Regions from separate parts of the Thalassotalea sp. PLHSN55 genome, predicted to be linked through region 2. Evidence: predicted binding sites of a transcription regulator. Region 2 holds the regulator's gene; the other holds the start of a gene.

Region 1 (3,434 bases), on a different contig from region 2:
GCATTTTATAGTGAAATGCAGCGTCAAGGCTTATCAGATAATGTCACCACGTTTACCATGTCTGATTTTGGTCGTCGGATCACACCAAACGCTTCAGGTACCGATCATGGCTGGGCAGGGCATCAATTAGTGATGGGCGGTGCGGTTAAAGGGGGTAAAGCCTATGGTAATTGGCCTGATTTAACCCCAGGCGGAGCGTTTGATTATAATAATGGTCGTGTTATACCTGATACGTCCGCTGATCAAGTGTGTGCTAGTTTAGCTAAATGGTTTGGTTATACTCAGCCAGTTGAGTCGTTATTTAACTCACTCAATAACTTTACTGATAAAACCATCGATTTTATTTAGCCAATACAGTGAATAAAACTTAGCAATAAAAAAGCCGACGTAATGTCGGCTTTCTATTATTTTCTTTGCGGCTTTGACTGAATTAAAGACCAGCAGCGGCGCGAAGTGCGTCAGCTTTATCGGTTTTTTCCCAGCTAAAGGCGGTGAATGTTTCATCGCCAACGGTCATTTCAAATGGTTCACGACCAAAGTGACCATATGCGGCTGTTTGACGGTACATCGGGTGAAGTAAGTCTAACATTTTAGTAATACCGTATGGGCGAAGGTCAAAATGTTCACGCACCAATTCAACTAATTTTTCTTCGCTTACTTTACCTGTGCCAAAGGTTTCAATTGAAATAGACGTTGGCTCTGCAACACCAATAGCGTAAGACACTTGAATTTCACAGCGATCAGCAAGACCGGCCGCAACAATGTTTTTAGCGACATAACGACCTGCGTAAGCAGCGCTGCGATCAACTTTAGATGGATCTTTACCTGAGAAAGCGCCGCCACCATGACGAGCCATGCCGCCGTAGGTATCAACAATAATTTTACGACCAGTTAAACCACAATCACCTACTGGGCCGCCAATAACAAAACTGCCGGTTGGGTTGATATGGTATTTAGTATTTTCTGTTAATAATTCTGCCGGTAATACGTGCTTGATAATGTTTTCCATTACCGCATCAAACAAATCTTCTTGCTTAATGTCTGGGTTATGCTGAGTAGAAAGCACAACTGTATCAATAGCAACAGGCTTGTTATCTTCGTATACAAAAGTCACTTGGCTTTTTGCATCAGGGCGTAACCAAGGTAAAATACCTGATTTACGTGCTTCAGCTTGGCGCTCAACTAAACGGTGTGAATAATAAAGCGGCGCAGGCATTAAGGTTTCAGTTTCGTTAGTGGCATAACCAAACATTAAACCTTGGTCACCAGCACCTTGTTCTTCAGGCTTAGAGCGGTCAACACCTTGGGCAATTTCTTGCGACTGTTGTCCGATTAAATTCATAATGCCACAGGTTTCACCGTCAAAACCAACATCAGATGATGTGTAGCCAATATCGCTGATCACTTTACGGGTTAAGTCTTCTAAATCAACCCAAGCTGATGTTGAAATTTCACCAGAGATAATAGCAACGCCAGTTTTAACCATAGTTTCACAAGCAACACGGGCGTGTTTATCTTTAGCAATTATCGCATCTAAAACCGCATCAGAAATTTGATCGGCAATTTTATCTGGGTGACCTTCAGAAACAGACTCTGAGGTAAAAAAGTGAGTAGACATAATCCCTCTAATAATAAATTGATTAACCTACTTACATGCAGGCGTGGTGAAAATTTTTGCTAATTCTACTCTGATAAAAATTATTTTTCTACCTTTTTATGTCTAGACGTCTAAATGTCTTAAATTTATTTATTTAAGATCATCATCACTCTAGTTTGTAAATATAATAGTTACAAATGCGCGTACAAATGAAACCTGACTTAACATTATTAACATATAATAGAACTTACATATCCAATAAACTAATTTGAAAATATAAATTAGGATAAAAACATGATAAATACTAAGTGGAAATTAACTGCAGCGGCAGTTGCAGCGGCATGTATGTTAACACCTGCGCAAGCAGTTGAATTGTACAATGATGGTAAAACAAAGTTTAATGTGAACGGTGATTTATCCGTTTTTTATCTTAAAAGCGATGGTGTTAGTGAAGTAGGTGATGGTTTCTCTCGCTTCATGTTTGATATGTCACGCGAATTTGATAATGGCTGGACTGGCTTTGGTAAAATAGAGCAAGGTATTGCTTTATCAAACACCGACAATAAACTAATTGTTAACCGTAACGGCTTAACTAGCACAGGCCCTTCCGGCGATCATACATGGTTGCGTCAAGGTTATGTAGGTATTGCTAATGATACATACGGTAGCTTTAGCATGGGTAAAATGTTCAGTGTGGGTTACAAGGTAACTGGTGGCACTGATATTTTTGAAATTTTTGGTTCACAAGCTGCGGGTATTTATAACTTTGGCACTGATGGTGGTTTCTCAGGTACAGGTCGCGCGGAACAAGCCATTCAATACAACCTAGACTGGAACAAGTTCTCATTTGGATTACAGTTCACTGCATCAGGCGATAACCAAATTGATGTAAATGACAACGAAGAGACAGGTCCTTCAGCAACAGTAAATTATTCAGACTCTTACAGCTGGTCAGTACTTTATTCTCCATTAGAAAAAGTTAAAGTTGGTGTTGCTTATAACAAAGCGAATGTTGAATTTAATGAAGATTTACAACATTTGGTTGAAGTAGCTGAAGTTGAAGACGAAATGACATCAGCGAGCATTACTTACGGTAGTTACCATAACCGTGGTTTATACATGTCTTGGGTATTCTCAGATATGAAAAACCATGAAATCAATGACGAAGGTAAGTTAATGACAGAAGCTTTTGGTTCTGAACTTTACGCTTCGTACCGTTTTGAAGGTCCTTGGGCGTTAGTGGGTGGTTACAACTCATTGAAAGATAACTCAGTAGCTACAAACGGTTCAAATGAAAGCAACTATCACTTAAAGTATGCAATTGTTGGCGTAAACTATTTCTTTGATGATGATTTTTACCTTTACTCAGAAGCAAAAATCAATGACTCAGAATCGTCTACTGGTAGCGATTACGATGAAAACGCCATTGGTTTTGGTATCAAATACAACTTCTAAACCTAGCTAACAATCTAGTAAGCAATTTAGATGTGAGTTAATTGTTTTAACCTCTTTGTAAGAGGTTAAAGCAATTATTATCATTCAATTTCGTCGTTCTTATTTTACTGCTTTATCGAAGAAAGCTTCACTTCAGATCTTGTTTTACATTTCTCTATTGTCACAACTTCCTCTTAATGTGACTCACTTTCCGTATTAAGTTATAACACGTATTTTTTCTTGGCTACACAAGCAATAAACAATCTAACACACGAAAAATCAACAGCCCCTAATCGTTTGTTGGTAGTTTTTTCAGCTCAACAGGTTGTTGCCACAGCGTATTGATTAATTGCTGCTGCTCTGAGTTTGCTAGTGAAGAGTAAAATTGATGCTTAGGAATATA
Region 2 (3,434 bases):
CTCGACCTAGAATGGTTGACGCGTTTGCAAGCCATTGCTCAGTTAGTTGAAGATATCGTCATCAGTGTCGCACTTATGTTATGTCTATCTGTGGTGCTTATTGTCAGCAATACCATACGATTGGCGATATTAAATCAAAAAGACGCTATCGCGGTAATGAAGCTCGTCGGGGCAACCGACGCGTTTATTCAACGCCCTTTTTTATACTCTGGCGTTTGGTATGGCATTTTAGGCGGTTTGTTTTCAGGCATTACCGTCAGCTTGTTGGCGTATTATCTTTCAAGCTCAGTCGAAAAAATTACCGACCTTTACCGCAGTAGCTTTACTTTACAAGGACTATCGGCGTTTGAGTACATTTTACTGTTATCTTTTGCTGTTACATTAGGCCTTGTTGGCAGCTATCTATCTGTTAGAAAACACATTAGAGAAATTGAACCGACCACAGATTAAAACCTTTGTTTTACACTCTTGCCACCATTTTCACCTTCAAAGCGCTTTTTGGGTTACTTCTTTTAACAAAAATACACAAATTAGTTTAAAAAAAGTGGAATAGAAAGTTGTTTTCCCCGTTCTACTTAGGTAGTGTTGAGAATCACCTCGTGATCTTTTGCTTTATTATTGATAAAATCACGGGCGTAAAAATTTTAGTAAATGGATATGAGGATAAATACAATGCAATCGATGGCGTTAACCGTCCCACGTAGTGGCAGCATTGAAACATATGTGCAATCAGCTTATAGCATTCCTATGCTTACTGCCGAAAGAGAGCAGGAGCTTGCTACACGCCTCCATCAGCATGACGACTTACAAGCTGCACAAGAGCTGATTATGTCGCATTTACGATTTGTTATTCACGTTGCTAAAGGCTATGCCGGTTATGGTTTACCGCAAGCTGATCTTATTCAAGAAGGTAACGTAGGTTTAATGAAAGCTGTTAAGCGTTTTAACCCGGAAGTGGGTGTTCGCTTGGTTTCTTTTGCTGTTCATTGGATCAAAGCAGAAATTCATGAGTTTGTTTTACGTAACTGGCGTATTGTTAAAGTTGCAACAACTAAAGCTCAACGTAAATTATTTTTTAATTTACGTAAAAATAAAAAGCGCTTAGGTTGGTTTAGTAATGATGAAATTAATAACGTTGCTGAAACTTTAGGTGTAAGTACTAAAGATGTGTTGGAAATGGAATCTCGTATGAGTAACCAAGACCAAGCCTTTGAACTTTCTTCTGATGAAGACGACAGTGCAAGCGCTGGTAGTTTTTCTCCAGCACAATATCTTGAAGACAAGCAGTCTGACTTAGCAACTATTGTTGAAGACGACAATTGGGAGAATCACGCAAACCAACGTTTAACTTCTGCATTAGTGGATTTAGACGAGCGTAGCCAAGATATTATTCGCACCCGTTGGTTAACGGATGATAAAGCGACTTTACAAGAGCTAGCAGATAAATACCAAATCTCAGCAGAGCGTGTTCGCCAACTTGAAAAGAATGCGTTAACAAAACTTAAAAACACTATGGTGATATAGTAGTGGCTTAGTTTTGCTTAGCACTTAAGCATAAAAAATAGACATAAAAAAACCGGCTAAAAAGCCGGTTTTTTTATGTCTATTTTTTATAAGTCTAATTTAATCTTCATCAACTTCATAAGCGCTGAAGTCGGTAATACCTTGCTCTTCAAGCAGTTTACGTACACTAGCAGGTAGCTTTTGATCATTGTCTTTAGCTAAATCATTGTCGTCAGGTAGAGGCTGACCGGTAAATGCGTGTAAAAATGCTTCGCATAACAGTTCGCTATTGGTAGCGTGGCGTAAATTACTGACTTGGCGACGGGTGCGTTCATCGGTTAACACCTTAAGGACACGTAATGGGATAGAGACAGTAATTTTTTTGACTTGCGCGCTTTTTTTGCCGTGCTCCGCGTAAGGATTAATATACTCACCATTCCACTCAGCCATGAACTTACCTCGATACTTCGATAAAAAGGGAGAAACCCTTAGATTAAAATAATTTGCTAGGCTAAATTGTACTGGTTGTAGGGCTTGAGTCAACAGTGAAAGTGTAGAAGTTTAGATGTCTAAAGTTCTTGACCGCTTTTACTAAAGTGTTTAGAGTTATAGACGTCCAAACATCTAAATGAATTTGAGGAATAAAATGACGGTTAAAAAAATTGCTACAGTCGCCGTACGCGCTGGCATTAATAACGATAAGCACCACGGTGCAGTTGTTGCTCCAATTCACTTGTCGAGTACATATTCGTTAAAAGGCTTTAATGAAAAGCGCGAATTTGACTATTCCAGAACGGGTAACCCAACCCGAGCAACATTAGCACAAGCGATTGCCGATCTAGAGCAGGGCAGTGTTGGTGTGGTCACCAGTACCGGCATGGCTGCGGCTCATTTAGTATGCCAGTTGCTTTCTGTTGACGATGTTATTGTTATTCCACATGACTGCTATGGCGGCAGTTATCGTTTATATACCCATTTAGCTAAACGCGGCTTATTTAAGGTTATTGTCGTTGACCAAAACGATGAACAAGCACTAGCCGATGCTTTAGCGCAAAAACCCAAAGTGGTGTTAATCGAAACACCAAGTAATCCTTTATTACGATTAGTTGATATTGAAAAAGTCGCAAAACTAAGTCACGACGTTGGCGCTTTAGTGGCGGTTGATAATACTTTTATGTCACCTGTATTACAGCGCCCGCTCACCTTAGGTGCTGATATTGTGTTTCATTCGACCACTAAATACATTAATGGTCACAGTGATGTTGTTGGTGGTGTTTTGGTTACTAAAGATCAAGCATTAGGCGAAGAGCTTGCTTGGTGGGCAAACTGCATTGGCATTACAGGCGCCGCATTTGACAGCTATCTAACTGTGCGTGGCTTAAAAACTCTGCCACTTAGAATGAAACAGCATCAACAAAATGCCGATGCTGTTGCTGAGTTTTTAGTGAATCATCCCGCCGTTGAAAAAGTATATTACCCGGGGCTTAGTGATCACCCAAGTCACGCATTAGCTAAAAAACAGCAAGCGAATTTTGGTTCAATGATGAGTTTTGAAGTGAAAGGTGGTGAAGCTGCCGTTAAAGCACTATTTGCCAATCTGGATTTGTTTACCTTGGCGCAGTCGTTAGGTGGTGTGGAAAGCTTGATCAGTCATCCATCGACAATGACTCATGCAGGCATGGAATTAGAAGCGCAAATAGCTGCAGGTATTAAGCAATCGTTAGTGCGCGTATCGGTTGGTATAGAAGATATTGACGATATTATTGCTGATCTTGGTCAAGGCTTAGCCGCCAGCCAACATAATTAGTCAAAGCTACCGCTAAGTTTTCGATAAGTCATAGGTAATTAAAACATGCAAACTAATGTTGCTACTCAACAAAGTATTGAACCCAATCAATTAGCTAAACATGCCATTAGTGTGCATAAGTTCG

Evidence for each region. The regulator MetJ, encoded in region 2, represses methionine synthesis genes. The targets are predictions, from matches to a motif close to TAGACGTCTAGACGTCTA.
Region 1: a site for MetJ is predicted at 1,714-1,731, ahead of metK (methionine adenosyltransferase). Genes of this name have one in related genera too.

The regions. Positions count from the first base shown of each region.
Region 1 covers NZ_JBPDIH010000002.1:71,126-74,559, reverse strand. The annotation lists gene ACRRSQ_RS03525 (DUF1501 domain-containing protein) at 1-348, shown strand, start outside; gene metK (methionine adenosyltransferase) at 431-1,618, opposite strand; gene ACRRSQ_RS03515 (porin) at 1,892-3,052, shown strand; gene murI (glutamate racemase) at 3,321-3,434, opposite strand, start outside.
Region 2 covers NZ_JBPDIH010000009.1:152,464-155,897, forward strand. The annotation lists gene ftsX (permease-like cell division protein FtsX) at 1-450, shown strand, start outside; gene rpoH (RNA polymerase sigma factor RpoH) at 658-1,524, shown strand; gene metJ (met regulon transcriptional regulator MetJ) at 1,624-1,953, opposite strand; gene metB (cystathionine gamma-synthase) at 2,150-3,310, shown strand; gene metL (bifunctional aspartate kinase/homoserine dehydrogenase II) at 3,356-3,434, shown strand, end outside.